Regions from separate parts of the Affinirhizobium pseudoryzae genome, predicted to be linked through region 2. Evidence: riboswitches for the same ligand, from Rfam matches in the RefSeq annotation. Region 2 holds a riboswitch; the other holds the start of a gene.
The links. Region 2 has a riboswitch for S-adenosylmethionine ahead of metA (homoserine O-acetyltransferase MetA). Riboswitches for the same ligand answer to the same signal wherever they lie in the genome.
Positions count from the first base shown of each region.

Region 1: another riboswitch for S-adenosylmethionine. It lies ahead of G6N78_RS03395 (O-succinylhomoserine sulfhydrylase); the one in region 2 lies ahead of metA (homoserine O-acetyltransferase MetA).

Region 1 covers NZ_CP049241.1:688,015-698,961, forward strand. Annotated here, with positions in the region: gene G6N78_RS03350 (quinone-dependent dihydroorotate dehydrogenase) at 108-1,190, opposite strand; gene G6N78_RS03355 (DUF952 domain-containing protein) at 1,193-1,600, opposite strand; gene G6N78_RS03360 (hypothetical protein) at 1,666-2,091, shown strand; gene G6N78_RS03365 (response regulator) at 2,196-2,843, shown strand; gene G6N78_RS03370 (S24 family peptidase) at 3,080-3,745, shown strand; gene G6N78_RS03375 (transporter substrate-binding domain-containing protein) at 3,775-4,626, opposite strand; gene G6N78_RS03380 (glycosyltransferase family 2 protein) at 4,719-6,677, shown strand; tRNA gene G6N78_RS03385 (tRNA-Gly) at 6,707-6,780, opposite strand; gene G6N78_RS03390 (2'-deoxycytidine 5'-triphosphate deaminase) at 6,843-7,937, opposite strand; SAM riboswitch at 8,011-8,089, shown strand; gene G6N78_RS03395 (O-succinylhomoserine sulfhydrylase) at 8,134-9,318, shown strand; gene apaG (Co2+/Mg2+ efflux facilitator ApaG/CorD) at 9,451-9,843, shown strand; gene G6N78_RS03405 (Hsp33 family molecular chaperone) at 9,886-10,881, opposite strand.
Region 2 covers NZ_CP049241.1:1,356,756-1,367,702, reverse strand. Annotated here, with positions in the region: gene G6N78_RS06785 (ABC-F family ATP-binding cassette domain-containing protein) at 1-1,480, opposite strand, end outside; gene G6N78_RS06780 (thiamine diphosphokinase) at 1,487-2,140, opposite strand; gene G6N78_RS06775 (hypothetical protein) at 2,268-2,465, opposite strand; gene G6N78_RS06770 (AAA family ATPase) at 2,826-3,665, shown strand; SAM riboswitch at 3,726-3,803, shown strand; gene metA (homoserine O-acetyltransferase MetA) at 3,869-4,789, shown strand; gene G6N78_RS06760 (vWA domain-containing protein) at 4,801-5,982, shown strand; gene G6N78_RS06755 (aldose epimerase family protein) at 6,062-7,081, shown strand; gene speB (agmatinase) at 7,131-8,186, opposite strand; gene G6N78_RS06745 (aminotransferase) at 8,358-9,536, shown strand; gene G6N78_RS06740 (exopolysaccharide biosynthesis protein) at 9,537-10,205, opposite strand; gene G6N78_RS06735 (DUF2076 domain-containing protein) at 10,385-10,947, opposite strand, start outside.

The DNA of each region.
Region 1 (10,947 bases), 670 kb from region 2:
GTGCGTTCATCAGAGCACTTCCTCTTTCGTTACACCTCGTAACATATAGTGAGGAAAGATGGCTAAATGATCAACGCAATTCCGCACATTTGCGTGAACGCTGACGATCAGAGCGTTTTTGCTGCCCAATGATCGGTTGCCGTGTCCCTCAGCTCCGTGACGGAGGAAACGCCGAGGCGATCGAGCGAGGCCGAAAGTCCTTTGAGAATGTCGCCGGCAAGTCCCGGACCGCGATAGACCATGCAGGAATAGAGCTGCACGAGATCCGCACCGGCGCGGATCTTTTCAAGCGCCGTCTCTGCCGAGGAAACGCCGCCGACCCCGATGATCGGCATCTTGGGGCCGATGCGCTTGCGCATGCGGGCAAGGACAGCGGTGGAGCGGGCAAAGAGCGGCGCGCCGGAAAGACCGCCCGCCTCCTTCGCCTGCGCCTGATCCTTCAGACCGTCGCGCGACAGTGTGGTGTTGGAGACGATCAGGCCGTCGAGATCATGCGCCAGCACTTCGGCGGCAATGTCGTCCATGCCTTCTTCCGTCAAGTCGGGCGCGATCTTGAGGAAGACCGGAACCTTCCGGCCCGCCTGTTCGCCTTCCTGCCGGCGGGCCTCGAGCACGGCGGAGAGAAGCGCGCTCAGGCTTTCGCGCGCCTGTAGATCGCGCAGACCCGGTGTGTTGGGCGAAGAGATGTTCACCGTGAAGTAGCGCGCAAGCCGATAGAAGCGGCGGATGCCGATGACGTAATCGGCAATCCGGTCCTCGGCATCCTTGTTCGCGCCGATATTGACGCCGACAATGCCCGTTGTCTTCAGCGCCGAAAGCCGGCGGAAAGCCGCGTCATGGCCCTCATTGTTGAAGCCGAGCCGGTTGATGACGGCATTGTCCTCCACAAGGCGGAAGATGCGCGGCTTCGGATTTCCGGCCTGCGGTTTCGGTGTGAGCGTGCCGACTTCGGTGAACCCGAAACCCAGCCGCAACAGGGCTTCCGGCACTTCGGCATTCTTGTCATAACCCGCCGCGAGGCCGATCGGATTGGGAAAATCGAGCCCCGCGACCCTCACCGCCAAACGCTTGTCCGGACGCACCGGGCAGGCGGGAACGAGGCCGGATTTCAGCGCCGCGATGGAGGCGCCGTGCGCCGTTTCCGGGTCGAGCAGGAAAAGGGCCTGGCGGGCAAAATCGAAGATCGGCATGATCAAAGCTCCGGAAAGATATGAGAGCCCGTTTCGGACAGCGGCAGCGGCGCTTCCCACAGTACGGCAGAGAGCGGAAGGGGCGCGTAAAGATGCGGGAACAGCGCACCGCCGCGCGACACCTCGAAGCGAAGCGCCTCGCCCAGACTGTCGCCATCGACCGCGACGAGGAGAAGCCCCGTCTGCCCGGCGAAATGGCGGGCCGCCGTCTCGTGGACCTGGTCTGCGGTCGAAAAATGGATGAAGCCATCGGCCCGGTCGATCGGCGCGCCGTCAAATAGTCCCGTTTCCCGCGCGCGCTGCCACAAATCTTCCGGTACGATCTTATATAAGGTCTGAGACATGGGCCAAATCCGCGGTGAGGATATCGTCTGCGGGAGCCTTTGCCGCAAAGCGGCGGCCTTGTCCATGGCATCGCCGATGGTGACCGGATGACGGCGTGGCGCCGGGATCGACGCACAAGGAGGAAACGGACATGCGGATAGGAATTTATACAGCAATCTCTATGCTGATGCTGACGGCCGGCGCCGCACTGGCCCAGTCACAGATAGAGGCACCCGCCGACGACGGTCATCGGTTCCGGCTGGAGAAAACGGAAACCGGATACATCCGCCTCGACCAGAAGACCGGCGCCGTCAGCTTCTGCCGTGAGAACCAGGGCAACCTCACCTGCCGGCTTGCCGCCGACGAGCGGCAGGCCTTCGAACAGGATCTCGATCTTCTCGCCAAACGTGTGGCCGCGCTCGAACAGAAGCTTGGCGCAGGTGCCCCGCCAACGACGGTGCCGAGCGATGCGGAGATCGAAAAATCGCTGTCGATCATGGAGCAATTCATGCGCCGCTTCATGGGCATCATCAACGAGTTCCGCGCCGAGGATCAACAGGCGCCCAACCGACTCTGACGCGACGCGGCGTGCTGAAACTTATGCTTGTTTCAAGAGCGTTGCAGTATTAAGACTAAGGGAGGGTAAGAAAGCGTACTATGCTCTTGGGAGGGGGCGTGGCCATGCATTCCATCACAATCATCATTGCAGACGACCATCCGCTGTTTCGCGGTGCGCTTCGCCAGGCGCTGGGCGATATCGCGGGCCAGGCGGAGATCATCGAGGCCGGCAGTTTCGAGGCGGCCCGCAGTGCCGCGAGCGGTCATCCGGAAGCGGATCTGATGCTGCTCGATCTGGCCATGCCCGGTGTGAGCGGCTTTTCAGGCCTGATGTCGCTGCGCGCGGAATTTGCAAGCCTGCCGATCATGATCGTCTCCGCCACCGATGACGGCTCCACCATCCGCCGGGCCCTGCAACTCGGCGCCTCCGGTTTCATCTCCAAGTCCTCCGGGCTCGACGAAATCCGTCAGGCGATCGAGACGGTGCTGGAAGGCGGCGTCTGGGTGCCGGAGGGGGTGGAGCGCGATGCGGAAGAAGACCCGGCCGTCGCCGAACTGATGGAACGGCTGAAGACGCTGACGCCGCAGCAGAGCCGGGTGCTCTCCATGCTGGCGGAAGGGCTGCTGAACAAGCAGATCGCCTATGAACTCGGCGTCTCCGAGGCGACGATTAAGGCGCATGTCTCGGCGATCCTCTTGAAGCTGAACGTCGATAGCCGGACACAGGCGGTGATCAAGCTCGGCAAGGTCAACATGGCACTGGTGGCCTGAGGCGGGCCTGATCCGAGCAGAACCAAGGATTTTATTCCTTTTCCGCTTTACTCCGTCGCGACCTTTCATTAGACATACACATCAAGAGATGGCGCGGACGCTTCTGCACAATCTCCCGCAGCTTGGCCGTGGCCGGTCGATCCGGCCTTCAAGAGGCAGTGCACCGGTCGGATTGGTCGTGTTGGAGCCGAATTTTAGAAATCCGAAGCCGGCCGCTTGCCGGGGAACGAACCGTCATGTTGTCGCATGAGACGATCTGGAAAGCGATCGACACCCTTGCCGAACGTCACGAGTTGACGGCATCCGGTCTTGCGCGCAAGGCGGGGCTGGACCCGACCTCATTCAACAAATCGAAGCGGCTGGGGCCGGACGGACGGCTGCGCTGGCCCTCGACGGAATCGATCTCCAAGGTGCTGGATGCGACCGGGGCAACGGTCGAGCAGTTCCTCGGCTACCTGCCGAACATGCCGACGCAGACCAGCCTGCCGGAAGGGTCGTTTCCGCCGCAGGCCGGTTCCATTCCCCTCCTCGGCTTCGCCCAGGCAGGCGCCGGCGGCTTCTTCGACGATGGCGGCTTTCCCGCGGGCCAGGGCTGGGATGTGGTGGATTTCCCCGTGGCGGCGTCAAGGCGGCCGGGCGTCTACGCGCTCGAGGTGCAGGGCGATTCCATGCTGCCGCTCTACCGGGATGGCGACCGGCTGATCGTGGAACCCGGCGCCCAGGTGCGCCGCGGCGACCGCATCGTCGTGAAGACGCGCGAAGGCGAGGTCATGGCCAAAGTGCTGATGCGCCAGAGTGCGCGCACCATCGAGCTGATGTCGCTGAACCCCGACCACCCGAACCGCACATTCGACATGGCGGAGATCGAGTGGATGGCGCGGATCATCTGGGCGAGCCAGTAACTGAAGGCGTTTGGCCCGGCGCGGCTTCGTCAGAAGAGGCCGTTCGGGAAATAGCGCAGGTACAGTTCCTGCAGCCGCCCTTCCTTCGCCAGTCTTGCCAGCGCATAATCGATCGCCGTCACCAGCTGCGGCACGTCCGGACGGACCATCAGCGACAGGCCTTCGCCGAGGAAATGTTCGGAGACGTACGGGCCGTCAAACAGGCGGCAGCAGCCACCGGCGGCCGCGCTCGCCGTCCAGAAGGGCAGGCTCAGGCCATCGGAAAAGACGGCATCCACTTTCCCGTCCTTCAAGGCCGCCAGCATCTCGTCGCGCGACGGGAAGGTCGTCGGCTTCACGGCCGGGAAAAAGCTTTTCAGCATGGCCTCATGGGCTGTTCCGGCCACCACGCCGACGGGACGTCCGGCAAGCGCCACGGCAGCCTTGCCTTCAAGTTCGACGCTGTTTCGCTGCACAAACCAGGCCGGGATCATCATGTAGGGGCGCGAGAAGCCGAACTTTTCCCGCAGATCCGGCGTCACCGCGATGCCCGCCGCGGCTGCTTCCCCCTGCCCTTCGCTGAGCGCCGTCTGCAGGTCCGCAAACGGTGTCACCTGGATCTGGCATTTCGCCTCGATGGTAAGTTCGCTGCAGATTTCGCGGACGAGATCGATGTGAAAACCGGACAGCCGTCCCGTCTGGTCGACAAAGCTGAAGGGTGGAAAATCGACTGTTGTCAGCACACGAAACCGCGGCAGGCTGGTCAGATCCGGTTTTGCCAGGCGTTCGTTGGGATCGGAGACGAGCGGCATCTGGCGATCGGGCGTTTCGTCCGCAGCGGCGGGCAATCCGGCAATCAGGACGAGTAAAAACAGAAGAGCCGCACGGAACCTGAAATACATTCAATTTACCCGTTGTAAACCATTGCGTGCATCGCTACCATCGTGCACAGGGGACAGGGCTGGGGGCGGCCCGCCGGACATGGTGTACCAGCTTGACGGATGCAGGGGAATATCCGCCGGAACCGACAGCAACCAGTGAGACCGCGCACTGGAGCCATGTCAGCGCGCTGACAGGAAGGCAGACGGACGCTCATCGGCAGATCCAGCCGGACGAGCAGGGCGCCGTGGCGAGCGACGAGGAGGCGGCCCTGCTGGCGCTCGGTTTCTCAAAACCATTCGTCGCACAGATGAAGGACCGCAGCCTGCAACACGGGACGACGCTGGAACAGGAACTGCTCTATTCCGGCGTGGTCGATCACGATGCCTATTATGGCGCGATTGCGCGCGCCTTCAGGCTGCCCTTCATCGGGAGCATAGACCCCTCCAGCGTTCAGGACATCCCGAACCTCGATACGCAGCTGATCACGCCGAAACAGGTGCGCATCAACCACCGCAACCGCGCACCGCAGGTGGCCATCGTTCCGGAGATCGCAAAACTCGCGGAATTTTCGGCCCTGCTGCTCAGGCTTCCGGAGCTTTCCCGCGGATTGGCAATCACCACACCGGGTGCGATCCGGGCTGCCGTATGGTCGGCCGGCTCGGCGCGACGGGTGCGGCAGACGGTCAGCGATCTCTTCGACCGCGAGCCGAAATTCTCCGCGCGCATCGTCGCCACCGGACGCCAGGGCGTGCTGGCCGGCTGCCTTGTCACCGCCCTGGTGGCTGCCTGTCTCAGCGATCCCGGCCTGCTGCTGCCGCTCACCCATGGTCTCGTTTCGCTCGTCTACATGAGTGCGCTTGCGCTGAGGGGCTGGGCCACCTTCCATCAACGGCGGATCGGCAGCCTGCCGGAAGAACACCTGCAGGGGGCCCTGCCCGTCTACACCGTGATGGTGGCGCTCTACCGGGAAGCCGGGATGGTGGCGCAGCTGGTCGCCAATCTGGAGCGGCTGGAATGGCCGCGGGCGCGGCTCGACATCAAGCTGGTCTGCGAGGCCGACGATCGCGACACCGTGGAGGCGCTGAAGGCGCTCAGGCTTGCTTCCCATTTCGAGATCGTCGAGGTGCCGCCGTTCCATCCGCGCACCAAACCCAAGGCGCTCACCTATGCGCTGGCCGGTGCGCGCGGCGAGTTTCTGGCGGTCTATGACGCGGAAGACAGGCCGCATCCGCACCAGTTGCTGGAGGCCTGTGGCCGCTTCCAGGCCTGTGAGCCCGATGTGGCCTGCCTGCAGGCGCCGCTGATCATCGCCAATCTGTCCGATACGGCGCTGAGCGGGGTGTTTGCCATCGAATATGCCGCGCTGTTTCGCGGCCTTTTGCCGATGCTATCCCGTCACGCGATGCCGCTGCCGCTGGGCGGCACCTCCAATCACTTCCGCACCTCCATCCTGCGCGAGGTCGGCGGCTGGGACCCGTTCAACGTGACCGAGGATGCGGATCTCGGCCTTCGCCTCTACCGCCTCGGCTATCGCTCGCAGACTCTCCGCTGCCAGACGCTGGAGGATGCGCCGGTTTCGCTGGATGTTTGGACCGGTCAGCGGACACGCTGGTTCAAAGGCTGGCTGCAGACCTGGCTGGTGCTGACCCGCAACCCGGTTGACGCCGCACGCCAGATGGGATCTCGCGGAACCTTGGCCTTTCATCTGCTGATCGGCGGCATGCTGGCGTCCGCCCTGCTGCATCCGCTGATCCTCGTCTTCATCGCCATCGGGATCGCGCGGCTGGCGAGCGAGCCGCTATCGGCGATGCCGACGCAAGTTCTGGCGCTGTTTGCGATCGACTGCCTGAACGTGATCGGCAGCTACATGATCTTTCTGAAGCTCGGCATGGGTTCGATGATCGGCCAGGAACGACGACGGATCGGCTGGCGCTGGGTTGCGGTGCCGATGTACTGGTTTATGAGTTCCTACGCCGCCTGGAAGGCCTTGAACGAACTGAGGACCAACCCGTTCTTCTGGAAAAAGACGCCGCATCAGGCAAGCAAGAGGCCGGATTCAGTCCGTGCATGAAGCCGGAGGCAGGACGAACAGGGTAAAGCTGGAGCGGGTGAAGGGAATCGAACCCTCGTATTCAGCTTGGGAAGCTGCTGCTCTACCATTGAGCTACACCCGCTTGTCCGACGCCAGACCTAGCATCAGGTCTCCCGGCCTTCAAGTCCCAGGAGCGGAAAGAGTTCAGGCGCGAAAGTGCTTGGACAGTTTTAGGCCCTGCGCCTGATAGTTCGATCCGAGGCCCGAGCCGTAGAGCGACTGCGGCTTTTCCAGCATATGCTCGTAGACGAGGCGCCCGACGATCTGGCCGTGTTCCAGGATGAAGGGCACTTCGTGGCTGCGCACTTCCAGCACCGCACGGCTGCCGGAGCCGCCGACGGCGGCATGGCCGAAACCGGGATCGAAGAAGCCGGCATAATGCACGCGAAACTCGCCGACCAGCGGATCATAGGGCGTCATTTCGGCGGCATAGAGCGGCGGCACATGCACGGCTTCACGCGAGACGAGAATGTAGAACTCGTCCGGATCGAGGATCAGTTCGTCGCGCCCGCGGCTAAAGAGCGGCTCCCAGAAATCGAGCACATCATGGGCGGCCTTGCGGTCGACATCGATGACGGAGGTGTGGTGCTTGCCGCGATAACCGATCAGGCCATCCGGGCCGGTGCCCTTCAGATCGATCGACAGGGCGATGCCGGCGCCTGAGACATTCGGCGTCTCGCTGGCGACCAGCGTTTCCGCCGCGTGCAAAGCCAGCACTTCGGCTTCGCTCAAGAGCGCCTGGCCGGTACGGAAGCGGATCTGCGACAGCCGCGAGCCGCGCCGGACGATGACCGGGAAGGTGCGCGGCGAGATTTCGAGATAGAGCTGGCCCTTATAACCAGCGGGGATCTTGTCGAATTCCTGGGCGCGATCAACCATCACGCGGGTGAAGATATCGAGCCGTCCCGTCGAGCTTTTCGGATTGGTGGAGGCGGACAGCTCCGCCGGCAGGTCGAGGCTTTCCATCAGCGGCACGATGTAGACGCAGCCGGTTTCGAGCACCGCACCCTGTTCAAGATCGATCTCGTGCAGGGTCAGTCGCTCCAGCTTGTCGGCGACCGTGTGATTGGGGCCCGGCATGAAACTGGCGCGGACGCGAAGCGCCTTGGACCCCAGGCGCAGGTCGAGGCTCGCCGGCTGGATCTGATCGGCATCCAGCGCCGCCTCGCTTTTCAGCCGGCCTTCATGGAAAAGTTCGCCGATGGCCCGATCGGCCAGAATGCCCGCGTTGCGTTTCATGAACCCTATCCCTTAATCGCGCGACAAAAGCAAAAGCGAGGAATTGACGCAAGCGCTGCTTGGGCGTATGGCAGATTTATCCCGTGGTGATTTGGCCGGTCGGCTTGCAGCCACGTTAAACAAGTGGCTAAAAAGACCGGGTGCGAAACCGGTCTGCAGTTGCGACCGGTTTTTTTGTTACGAAGTGGTGACACGCATGAGCAAGACCTGGCGCCCCGCAACCCAACTCGTCCACGGTGGCACGCTGCGCTCGCAGTATGGCGAGACCTCCGAGGCGATCTACCTGACGCAGGGGTTCGTTTACGAGAATTCCGCCGCTGCCGAAGCCCGTTTCAAGGGCGAGACGGACGGCTTCATCTATGCCCGTTACGGCAGCCCGACCAACGACATGTTCGAAAAGCGGATGATCGCGCTGGAAGGCGCGGAAGACGCCCGCGCCACCGCGTCCGGCATGGCCGCCGTGTCGGCCGCCATCCTCTGCCAGGTCAAGGCCGGTGATCACATCGTCGCCGCCCGTGCGCTGTTCGGCTCCTGCCGCTATGTGGTGGAGACGCTGGCGCCGAAATATGGCGTCGAATGCACGCTGGTCGATGGCCGCGATCTCGCCAACTGGGAAGCCGCCATCCGCCCGAACACGAAGGTGTTCTTCCTGGAAAGCCCGACCAATCCGACGCTGGAAGTGGTGGACATTGCCGGCGTTGCCAAGCTTGCCAACCAGATCGGCGCAAAGGTGGTGGTGGACAACGTGTTTGCCACCCCGCTCTTCCAGAAGCCGCTGGAACTCGGTGCGCATGTGGTGGTCTACTCGGCCACCAAGCACATCGATGGCCAGGGCCGCTGCCTCGGCGGCGTGATCCTTTCCGACAAGGAATGGATCAACGAGAACCTGCACGACTATTTCCGCCACACCGGCCCGGCCATGTCGCCATTCAATGCCTGGACGCTGCTGAAGGGGATCGAGACGCTTCCGCTGCGCGTCAAGCAGCAGACGGAGAGTGCGGCCAAGATCGCCGATTTCCTTGCGGACCAGGGCAAGGTGGCGAAGGTGATCTATCCCGGCCGCAAGGACCATCCGCAGGCCGACATCATCGCCAAGCAGATGACGGGCGGCTCCACGCTCGTCTGCTTCGAGTTGAAGGGCGGCAAGGACGCGGCCTTTGCGCTGCAGGATGCGCTGGAGGTGATCAAGATCTCCAACAACCTTGGCGACGCCAAGAGCCTGATCACCCATCCGGCCACCACCACGCACAAGAACCTGACGGACGAGGCACGGGCGGAACTCGGCATCTCCGCCGGCACCTTGCGCCTGTCCTGCGGCATCGAGGACGGCGAGGACCTCATCGAGGATCTGGCCGCAGCGCTTTCCAAGGTGTCTGCGTAAAGCGCTTCTTTACCATGGCGGTTAGCCTTGAGCCTGAAAATTCAGGGCTTCCGCATTCTTGAGCCCCGGCGCGATTCTTGACCTCGCGCCCGGACTGTACGATATGCGTACACATGAGATGAAGGTGTCGACATGTATCGTGCACTCACCAAAGACATCGAAGTCGTCGTCGAGCCCTACTTCCTGCCGGAACAGTCGGATCCGGAGGAGAGTCGGTACGTATGGGGCTATCGGATCGTCATCTCCAACCATTCTCGTCTGACGGTGCGGCTGGTTCACCGCTACTGGAACATCACGGACCAGAATGGGCTGGTCGATGAGGTCGAAGGTCCCGGGGTGGTGGGAGAGCAGCCGCGCCTCAAACCCGGCGACACCTACGAATACTCCTCCGGCTGCCCGCTCGACACGCCCTCGGGGCTGATGTTCGGCCATTACCAGATGGAAACCGACGAAGGCGAAACCTTCATCGTCAACATTCCCGCCTTCTCGCTGGATTCGCCGGGCCTGATGCGCGTGCTCAACTGAGCCTGCGAGGCGCGAAACACGCCGCACCTCGCCTTCTTGACGTCACGCCGCTTCGAACTCGCTCGGATCGTAGCGGTAAGTGGTGGAGCAGAACTCGCAGGTGACCGAGATGGCGCCGTCTTCCTGGCTGGCCTCGATCTCCTCCGCCGTGAAGCCTTCGAGCACGCCCTTGATCTTCTCGCGCGAGCAGCTGCAACGGTCCGCGACTTCCTGCGGCTCGTAGATCCGCACACCGCGCTCATGGAAGAGGCGGAACAGCAGCCGCTCGATCGCCACCTGCGGATCCGTCAACTCGTCGGTATCCACGGTCTCGACCAGCATGCGGGCTTCCGACCAGGCATCGTCTTCCGTCAAGGCGAAATCGCCGTCCCGTTCATCGCCGTCGCCGCCATGCAGGTCCGGCTGGCGCATCCGCTCCGGTGCCTGGGGCAGGAACTGGGCGAGGACGCCGCCGGCCCGCCAGTTGTGACGCGGCTTTCCGTCCTCATCGCGGTCGAACAATTCGGCCACCCCAAGGCGCACCTTCGTCGGGATCTGTTCCGACTGGCGGAAATAGACGCCGGCGATTTCTTCCAGAGACGATCCGTCAAGCGGCACGATGCCCTGATAGGGCTGCATGCCGTGACCCTGGTCGATGGTGAAGGCGAGCACGCCCTCGCCCAGAAGGTCCGGCGGCGATATCTTGCCGGCCTTGACGGATGCGGCCAGCGCATCCTCGTCAAACCGGGCATAAGCACGCATGCTTTCCGGGCTGGTGAAATCCGCGACCAGAAGATCGACCGGGCCATCGCCCTTGGTCTGAACCGTGAAACGCCCCTCGAACTTCAGCGAGGTGCCGATCAATGCGGTTAGGACGACGGCTTCGGCGAGCAGCCGCGCGACCGGCGCCGGATAATCGTGGCGGCCGAGGATCGCGTTCAGCATGGGCCCGAGCTGCACCGCACGGCCGCGCACGTCGAGCCCTTCCACCTGGAAGGGAACCACGCGGTCATCGCCCGCCAGTGTCAGATCACTGAATTCTACTGCGGCTTCTGCCATGACTTGCTCCTTCGCGCCGAAGCCACCCATTTCGCACAAATGTCGGCCAAGCGGAACCGCTCAACC
Region 2 (10,947 bases):
TGTCCGTATAGCCGCCGGCATATTCGATCCAGCGGCCATCCGGCGCATCTGGATTGGCCGGTGCCAGTGTCGAGTTCACGGTGCGGTCGAGGAAATCACGGTCGTGGCTGACCAGGATGACGGTGCCGTTGTAGCCAGCGACGATCTCCTGCAAGAGGTCGAGCGTTTCGATGTCGAGATCGTTGGTTGGTTCGTCGAGGATCAGGAGGTTCGACGGCTTGGCCATGATCCGGGCCAGAATCAGCCGGGCGCGCTCGCCGCCCGACAGGTTCTTGATCGGCGTGCGCATCTGTTCCGGCTGGAACAGGAAATCCTTCATGTAACCCGCCACATGGCGCTGTTCGCCATTCACCAGCAGGTTCTCGCCGCGGCCATCCGTCAGGTAATGGCTCAGCGTATCTTCCAGATTCAGATCCTCGCGCTTCTGGTCGAGCGTCGCAATCTCCAGGTTCGTGCCGAGCTTGATCATACCGGAATCCGGCTCCAGCTGGCCGGTCAGCATTTTGAGAAGCGTCGTCTTGCCGGCACCGTTCGGCCCCACGAGACCGATGCAATCGCCGCGATGCACCCGGATCGAGAAGGGCGCAACGATCTGGCGCTCGCCGTATGCCTTGGTGATGGCCTCCGCCTCGATCACCAGCTTGCCGCTTTCGCGGCCTTCCGTCACTGCGGCCTGGATAGTGCCCTGCGGCCCGCGATGGCCGCGGTACTCGGCGCGCAGGCTCTGCAGATTGCCAAGCCGGCGCATGTTGCGCTTGCGGCGGGCCGTCACGCCATAGCGCAACCAGTGTTCTTCCCGTTCGATCTGCTTGCCGAGCTTGTGCTGTTCCAGCTCTTCCGCCTCAAGCACCTCGTCGCGCCATTCCTCGAAATGGCCGAAACCACGATCGAGGCGGCGCGACAGGCCGCGATCCAGCCAGACGACGGCGGTCGAGACCTTTTCCAGGAAACGACGGTCGTGGGAGATCAGCACCAGCGCGCTGCGGCTTTTCTGCAGCTCGCCTTCCAGCCATTCGATGGTCGGCAGGTCGAGGTGGTTGGTCGGCTCGTCCAGCATCAGGATGTCCGGCTCGGGCGCCATGACACGGGCAAGCGCTGCACGGCGTGCCTCGCCGCCGGAAAGCTGGCGTGGATCTTCCTCGCCGGAGAGCCCCAGATGGTTGAGGAGATAGGTGACGCGGTAGGGATCATCACCCGGCCCGAGCCCCGCTTCCGCATAGGCCTGCACGGTGGAGAAGCCGGCAAAATCCGGCGCCTGCTCCAGGTAACGGATGGTGGACGAAGGATGCCGGAAGACCTCGCCGGATTGCGCTTCCACCAGGCCGGCGGCGATCTTCATCAGCGTCGATTTGCCCGAGCCGTTGCGGCCGACGAGGCAGATCCGGTCGCCCGGTTCCACCTGCAGGCTGGCGCCGTCCAGAAGCGGCGTGCCGCCAAAACTCAGGCGGATGTCGTCGAGTTTGAGAATGGGAGGTGCCATGGTCCCTCAGGCTCCGGAATAATCATAAGGACGGGCGAGAAGGATGGCCCGCCCGCGCTTCAGCGACACCGAGATCGGGCCTTCCGCCACATTGGATAGGGTGCGGGACGAGCCGAAGGTCAGCGAGAAATGGGTGAGCGGATAGCGCGCATTGCGGATGGTCAGCCCTTCCAGCGCGGTGAACCCGAGCACGGAAAACAGCGCGTCTTTCGGCAGCTCCAGCTCCAGCTGGCTTTCCTCGACGACCGGATAAGCTTCCTCCTCGCCCGAGGTCAGCACCACCTCGAAGCCATCTTCCGCCAATCCGAGCGCGTTCAGATAATGCTGAAGGGCGTGGTCCGAGCGTTCGCCGCCCAGTGCGCCGGCAAAGACGAGACGCGTCGCACCCTTCGCAATGGCTTCCGCGACGGCAATCTCGCCATCCGTCGCCGCCTTGGTGGCCGGATAGGTGCGCTGCTCCACCGTTGGGTAAAGGGCGGCAAGGCCCGCGTCACTGCTGTCGAAATCACCGACCCACAGTTCCGGCAGAAGGCCCAGCGTGGCGGCATGGCGCATGCCGCTGTCGGCCGCAATCGCCCGTGTTTCCGCGACGAGGGCCTGCAGGCGCTCGGTCAACACGAGATGGCCGCCAAGAAGGATGGTGAAGGACGTGGTGTTCATGTCCCTGCCCTTAGCGCATCTTCACCCAAAAGCAAAAGGCCGATGCACGGGCAGGGGTGGTCAAGACATGCCGAAACACGACCGGCCGGAGAAGCCGATCGCCCTGTACCCATCGTCAAGCGAGACGTCAGCGCTTCTTGGGGCTGGAGGCTTCGGCGCTCTTGATCTGCGTGGTGAAGCTGCTGACCGGTGCCGTGGACGGCTTTGCCTTGTCCTTCTTCGGCTTGCGGACTTCGCGGTTGGAACGGACCTGACCTTTGGCCATGGAGGCCTCCCTTATCTGCTGGCCGGTTCGAGCAGCCTCGGTGGCTGCGGTGTCCGGCATCGTTGTGTTCTGAGTGAATTGGTATTCGTTGGTCGATCCCGTCATCTGAGGAAGACGGTGATCGCAGAGGAAGAAACAGCAGGATGGCACAGGATGCCGCCAGCCCACGGTCTCATGCCGTTGTCGTTCGAAAGATCGGAACGTGGCCAGCGCCGGTCGTCAATCCGGGTGTTGGAGCGCGCTTCGAAGCATCCGGAGATGCTTGTCACAGCCTGACAGAACGCGGGAAGAAGACAAGCGGTATCTTTGCAGCCTTTGCCGTCGCGGCGCGGGTTTTGCCCATCAGCATCGCGGCTTGCGCAAGAGGTTCGCGGACCTTACCTTCTGGCCCATCAGAAAGCCGGATCATCAGGACAGAACATGCAGTTTACGGGCACGGCCGATTACATTGCCGACAAGGATCTGATGGTGGCGGTCAACGCTGCCATCCGACTGGAACGGCCTCTTCTGGTCAAGGGCGAACCCGGAACCGGCAAGACCGAGCTGGCGCGGCAGGTGGCGGCGGCGCTCGGGCTTGAGATGATCGAATGGACGATCAAATCCACCACCAAGGCGCAGCAGGGGCTTTATGAATATGATGCGGTCTCGCGCCTGCGCGACAGCCAGCTCGGCGACCCGCGCGTCAATGAGGTCTCGCACTATATCCGCCGCGGCAAGCTGTGGCAGGCCTTCGCATCCGACAGGAAGGTCGTGCTGCTGATCGACGAGATCGACAAGGCGGATATCGAGTTTCCGAACGACCTGTTGCAGGAACTCGACCGCATGGAATTCCATGTCTACGAAACGGGCGAGACCGTGCGCGCAAAGGTTCGCCCCATCGTCATCATCACCTCCAACAACGAGAAGGAATTGCCGGACGCTTTTCTGCGTCGCTGCTTCTTTCACTACATCCGTTTTCCCGATGCCGAGACGTTGTCGCGCATCGTGGAGGTGCATTATCCCGGCATCAAGCAGCGTCTCGTCAGCGCGGCTTTGACGCAGTTCTACGAGATCCGCGAGATGCCGGGGCTCAAGAAGAAGCCGTCCACGTCTGAAGCCCTTGATTGGATCCGCCTGCTGGTCTCGGACGATATCGATCCGGACGATCTGCGCGCCGACGTGAAGAACGCGCTCCCGAAGCTGCATGGCGCACTTTTGAAGAACGAGCAGGATGTGCATCTGTTTGAGCGCATGGCGTTTATGGCGCGGCGGGAGCGTTAGCGTTTCCTAAATCATCCATTTTGTCGCGGATTGACCTTTACGGAAGAAGAGCCTATTTAGACAGCTCATCGTGGTGATTTGGCCGGCCGGCTTGCAGCCACGTAAAATAAGTCGCTAAAGGGCCGCGAGAAGAGAAAGAAACCTTCCACGGACCGGTCGCGATCTATCGCCGCCGGTTTTTTTGTTTTTGTCGGGTTCGAACCATGCCGATCAAGATTCCAGATACGCTTCCCGCCTTCCAGACACTGGTGAACGAGGGTGTCCGGGTGATGACCGAGACGATGGCTGTGCGGCAGGATATCCGCCCGCTGCAGATCGGCCTGTTGAACCTGATGCCGAACAAGATCAAGACGGAAGTGCAGATGGCGCGCCTGGTGGGTGCCTCGCCGCTGCAGGTGGAATTTTCGCTGGTGCGCATCGGTGGCCACAAGGCGAAGAACACGTCCGAAGAGCATCTTCTGTCCTTCTACGAGACCTGGGACGAGGTGAAGCAGCGCAAGTTCGATGGCTTCATCATCACCGGTGCGCCGGTCGAGACGCTGCAATACGAGGATGTGACCTACTGGGACGAGATGCAGCAGATTTTTGACTGGACGGAAACCAATGTCCATTCGACGCTGAATGTCTGCTGGGGCGCGATGGCCGCCATCTACCATTTTCACAAGGTACCGAAGCACGAGCTGACGGAAAAGGCGTTCGGGGTCTACCGCCACCGCAATCTCTGCCCGTCCTCGATCTATCTCAACGGCTTTTCCGATGATTTCCAGGTGCCCGTCTCGCGCTGGACGGAGGTGCGCCGCGCCGATATCGAAAAGGTGCCGGGGCTGGAAATCCTGATGGAATCCGAGGAGATGGGGGTTTGCCTGGTGCATGAGAAGCGCGGCAACCGGCTCTACATGTTCAATCATGTGGAATACGATTCCACCTCGCTGGCAGATGAATATTTCCGCGACGTGAATGCCGGTATTCCCATCAAGATGCCGCACAACTATTTTCCGCATAATGATGCAACGCTGCCGCCGCAGAACCGCTGGCGCAGCCACGCGCATCTTCTGTTCGGAAACTGGATCAACGAGATCTACCAGACGACACCCTACGAGCTGGAGCAGATCGGAAGCCGCTGAAGGACACCACTTTGTTCATCCCGTTTTTCCTCAGACTGAAGGAGGCCAGAATTCCCGTGACGCTGCGGGAATTTCTGGACCTTCTGGAGGGGATGCAGGCGGGGCTGGCGGATTTCGACGTGGAGGCCTTCTATTTCCTGGCCCGTGCGGCGCTGGTGAAGGACGAGCGGCACATCGACCGGTTCGACCAGGTGTTTTCCGCGCATTTTCGCGGGCTCGCCGCGCTTTCCGACATGGCAGGCATCGAGACGGAAAAGCTGCCGGAAGAGTGGTTGCGCAAGCTCGCCGAAAGGCACCTGACGCCGGAGGAAAAGGCGCTGGTGGAATCGCTCGGCGGTTTCGACAAGCTCATGGAAACGCTCAAAGAGCGGCTGGAGGAGCAGAAGGGGCGCCACCAGGGCGGCTCGAAATGGATCGGCACCGCCGGAACCTCCCCCTTTGGCGCCTATGGCTACAATCCGGAAGGTGTCCGCATCGGCCAGGACGGGTCCCGCCACCGCAAGGCGGCGAAGGTGTGGGACAAGCGCGAGTTCCGCGACTTCGACGATACACGCGAGATCGGCACCCGCAACATCAAGATTGCGCTCAAACGCCTGCGCCGCTGGGTGCGCGAGGGTGCCGCCGACGAACTCGATCTGCCCGGCACCATCCGCTCGACCGCCGAACACGGTTATCTCGACGTGCAGACACGGCCGGAGCGGCGCAATGCGGTGAAGCTCCTGATGTTCTTCGATGTCGGCGGCTCGATGGATGATCACGTGATGGTGGTGGAGGAGCTGTTTTCCGCCGCACGCGCCGAGTTCCGCCATCTCGAACATTTCTATTTCCACAATTGCCTCTACGAGAGCGTGTGGCGCGACAATCGCCGTCGTTCCGAGCGTTTCGCCGTCGAGGACCTGCTGCGCAGCTATGGGCCGGACTACAAGGTGATCTTTGTCGGCGATGCGACGATGAGCCCCTATGAGATCACCCATGTTGGCGGGTCCGTGGAGCACTGGAACAAGGAGCCGGGTGCCGCCTGGATGCGCCGCATGGCGGAGCATTTCCAGCGCATGGCCTGGATCAACCCGGTGCCACAGGCGCATTGGGACCATACCCATTCCGCCGTTCTGATGCAGCAACTGCTGGACGGGCGCATGTATCCGCTGACGCTGGAAGGCTTGGAACAGGCCACCCGCACGCTTTCCCGCTGAGCGTATCGTTCCCCGTTGATTAACCGGCTGGAATCACGCAGGTTGCGCCCTCACAACATGCAAGAACAGGACATCAGCCATGACGACGCAGGGCGAAATCTTCGGCACCACTCCCAAGGGCGAAACGGTCTACCGCGTGAAGATTTCCGGGGGCGGGCTGACGGCCTATGTCATCACCTGGGGCGCGGTCATCCAGGATCTCCGTCTGGACGGCCAGGAGGCGCCGCTGGTGCTCGGCTTCGACACATTCGAAGACTATCCGAAATATTCCTCCTATTTCGGCGCGACACCCGGTCGGGTCGCCAACCGCATCGGCAAGGGACAGTTCACGCTGGATGGCAAGGCCTACCAGCTAGACCTCAACCAGAACGGCGATACCCATCTGCACGGCGGCAGCGACGGACTTGGCAAGACGAACTGGACGATCATCGCCCATGCCGAGAACAAGGTGATGCTGCAGGTGACGGATCCGGACGGACGCGGCGGTTATCCCGGCAATTGCACGGTCACGGCGACCTATGAGCTGAAGGAGGACGGCGTTCTGAACGTCGTCTACGAGAGCGTGACGGATGCCCCGACGCTCGCCAATATCTGCCAGCACACCTATTTCAACCTGGATGGCCGCGACGATATTCTGGGTCACGACATCATGATCGCCGCCGATCATTATCTGGAACTCGACGAACACCAGGTGCCGACCGGCAAGGAGATTGCGGTGGCGGGCACGCCGATGGACTTGCGCCAGCTCGGGCCGATGCGCCGAAGCGAGGCCGACGGCGCCCAGGTGGATTTCGACCACAATTATTGCCTGTCGACCGACCGTGTCGCCAAGCGCACGGTCGCGCTGGTGCGCAGCGTCAATTCCGGCGTGTCGCTCGAAGTGCGGACCACCGAGCCGGGGGTTCAGCTCTATTGCGGCTTCAAGCTGAAGCCGACGGTGCCGGGCCTTTCCGGCAAGCTCTATGGCCCCTATGCAGGGCTCTGTCTGGAAACGCAGATCTGGCCGGATGCCATCAACCACGCAGGGTTCCCAAGCGCCGTCCTGCGTCCGGGCGAATTGCTTCGCCAGGAAACCGATTACGTCTTCTCGCGCAGCTGAGCCGCTGAAAGGCCCTCCTGTCCGGTTCACGGACAGGAGGGGGAATGCCTCAGCCCTTGCCGGTGATGGCCGGGCTGAACACCATCAGGCTCAAGAGCTCGAACAAAACCTGCGCGCCCGCATGGGCGGTGTTGTGGGTCGAGTCATATTGCGGCGCCACTTCCACCACGTCGGCGCCGACAAGGTTGATGCCCTTGAAGCCGCGGATCAGTTCCAGCACCTCGCGGGTCGTGAGACCGCCCACCTCGGGCGTGCCGGTGCCGGGCGCAAAGGCGGGGTCCAGGCTGTCGATGTCGAAGGACAGATAGGTCGGGCCGTCGCCCACGATCGCCTTCGCCTTTTCGATGATGGCCGGAATGCCGAGTCCCGTCACCTCTTCCGCGTGGATGACGGTCATACCGCTCTCGTAGGAAAACTCCCAGAGATATTCGGCGGAACCGCGAATGCCGATCTGGATCGTGCGGGTCGGATCCAGGACGCCATCCAGCACCGCGTTGCGGAAGGGGCCGCCATGGTGAAACTTCGTCTGGTCGAAGGAGCCGCTGGTATCGCAATGCGCATCGATATGGATCATGCCGAGCGGCGCCTTCTTGCCGACCGCCTTCATGATCGGATGGGTGATCGAGTGGTCGCCGCCGACGGCGAGGGGGAGAACGCCGGCGTCAACGATCTGGTTGAAGCGCTTTTCGATATCATCATGGCTCATTTCCAGCCGGTAGCGGCTGCGGAACGGCACGTCGCCGATATCGGCCACACGCAGTTCATGCACCGGCGCGCAACCCAGAACGTGGTTGTAAGGGCCGATGCGGTCGATGGCGCGCAGCGCCCGCGGCCCGAAGCGCGAGCCCGGTCGGTTGGTGACACCGAGGTCCATCGGAACGCCGGTGATGGCCACCTGTAGATCCTCGAAATCGGGATTGTCTGCCTCGACGGGCAGGTAGGGGGCGGAGAGGAAGGTCGGAAGACCGGCATAGGGTGCGGCGCGCGTGCCGTTCTTGAAAATCTTTTCGCCGACTTTGGCAAAGGCCGGATCAAAAATCTCGCCGCCGGCGCTTTCGCCATACTTGGCCCGCAAGGCCGCCAGTTTGTCTGCGTCGAACCCCATCATCGTGCTCCATCTGCCATGCCGCAGGGTCCTGCATGCCGTTTGTGCATGCGCTCAAGCCTGCCCTCGATTTGCGCAGTATCCTTCGAGCCCACGCCGGAAATCAATTGACATTCGGTCGACGTCCACCGTTAGTCAGCTGAGTTTTGGATTTTCCGGTCTTGTCTGATGATGTTTTCCTCCTCGCGCTTCAATCCCCTCATCGAACGCATTTCGCCGCCGCCAGTGCCCTCCGTGCAGGCCTGGGCGCGTGCCTATGATGGGGTGCGGGGGCCGCTGATCGATCTGTCGCAGGCGGTGCCGGGCTATCCGGCGCATCCGGCCATGCTGGAGATTCTGGGCAAGGCGGCCTCGTCCAAGGCCTATACGGGCTACGGGCCGATCGAGGGCGAGCGGGCACTGCGCGAGACCTATGCCGCGCATGTCTCTGAGGTCTATGGCGCAGCGCTTGTGGCGGACAACATCCACGTCACCTCCGGCTGCAACCAGGCCTTCATCTGTGCGGCGATGGCCGTGGCCGGCGCGGGTGATGCGGTGCTGATGACGGAGCCCTATTACTTCAACCATGAAACGACGCTCGCCATGCTCGGCATTCGCACCCGCTTCGTGGAATGCGCGGCAGAGGATGGATTCCTACCGACGGTGGAGGCCATTGCGCTGGCGTTGCAGCCGGATGTGAAGGCGCTGGCGCTGGTCTCGCCCAACAATCCGACGGGTGCCGTCTATCCGCCGGAGCTTCTGTCGGCGATTGCCGATCTTTGCCGCGCAAAGGGCATCTGGCTGATCCTGGACGAGACCTATCGCGACTTCCTTCCGAGTGCCGGTTCGTTTCCCCATGATCTCTTCCGCCTGGATGGCTGGGAAAACGTCGTCGTGTCGCTCTACAGTTTTTCCAAGAGCTTCTGCATTCCAGGCCATCGGCTGGGCGCGATCACGGCGGGTCCTGCCTTCATTAGCCAGGTCGCGAAGATCATGGACAACCTGCAGATCTGCGCGCCGCGCTCGGCCCAGGCGGCGGTGGCCGAGGCTTTGCCGCTCCTCTCAGACTGGCGTGAAGAAAATCGGCAGGAGATCCTGCGCCGGGCCGACGCGATGAAGCGGGTCATGGCGGCGCTGCCGGACTGGCAGTTGGCGGCAGTGGGTGCCTATTTCGCCTTCGTGCGTCACCCCTTTGCCGGTACCGCATCGGCAACCGTGGCGGAAGCGCTGGCCAGACACGTCGGCGTCTCCTGCATTCCGGGCGGCTATTTCGGTGCGCATCAGGAAGGGTATCTGCGGTTTGCCTTTGCCAATGCGGATGTGGCCGGCATCGATCGCCTGGCGGAACGCCTCGATGGCTTTTCGCTCTGATCAGGAAAACAGTTTCGCCAGCACGAAGATCGCGCTCTTGATGATGGCGTAGATCACGCCCGCTACCAGGAACAGCGACACGATACCGATCGCAACGCCGAGGCTGATCCAGAGGCCATCCTTTTCCAGGATGCCGAAGGCGATGACGCAGAGCGCCAGGGCCGGCAGCATGTTGCCGAGCGGGATCGGCATGGCGAGCACGAGCGCCAGCACCAGACAGAAGCAGCCGATCAGCCGTTCCGCCAGCGGCGTGGAGAGCACCGTCATCCGCGGCTTCAGCATGCGTTCCGCCTTTGCGATCCAGGGGCTTGCCTTGGCGATCATGCCGGCAAAATCACTGCGCAGCATGGAGCGGCCGGCAATCAGCTTCGGCAGCCAGGGCGTCTGGCCGAAAGCCATCTGGGCGGCGAGAAAGAGAAGCGGAATGCCGAGAATGGCGGAGGTGCCCGGCGGGGTCGGCAGGACATTGGGCATGGCGAAGATGAAGATCAGGGCACCGAAGGCCCGGTCCTTCATGGCGGCCAGAAGATCGGCCACCTGAATGCGTTCGCGTGTCACGTCACCGGCAAGTTGATGCAGGATCGCTGAAAAGCTCTTTGGCCTTGCCGCCTCGTCATCCGGTGAGGGGGCATCATCCGCGGGTGTCGATGGGTCGGAAAGCAGTGCCATCGTTTTACCCGGCAGACGGACGAAGTGGAAGTGGATCGATCATGATGCCGGTGATGACACACAAACATGGCCATTTCATTACGGGCGCATAAAGGCGGCCCCCGAAGCGGTTCGGGGGCAGCCGTTTCGATGATCACGGTGTTGACGGCGACGATCGAACGATCGGCGCTCAACCCGGATCAGAACATCTCTTCTTCGAAACCTGCATCGGCACCGGCATCGTCTGCGCCGGTATCGGCGGCACCCGGATCCTCGGCGGCCTGCGCCTCGTCACCGGAGAGCATGCCGGCAATTGCATTGCCGAGCAGGACGCCGCCGGCAACACCCATCGCCGTCTGCGCCGCACCGGCGAGGAAGCCGCCGCCGCGGGTGGGCTGGCCATAGGCCTGGCCCTGGCCGTAGCCTTGAGCCTGCTGCTGGCCCCAGGGATTGCGGGGGCCTGCCTGCGGCTGGCCGGGCATGGCTGCCGGGGCCGCAGCGCCCGTGACCATGCCGCCCGCCATGCCATTCGACATGCCGCGTGGGGCCGGGCGTGCCGGCTGGGAGTTGCTGCCGAACAGGCTGGAGAAGAAGCCGCCGCCGGAGGCCGGGCGGGAGGCGAGCTGGTATTCCAGCTCCTCGATCCGCCGCTCAGCCTCGTTCAGGGCCTGCTCCTGCACAACGATCGTCTGCGCCATAAAATAGGGTGCACCCGGCTGGCTGGTGATGCGATCACGGATGAAGGCATCCGCTTCCGCATCGC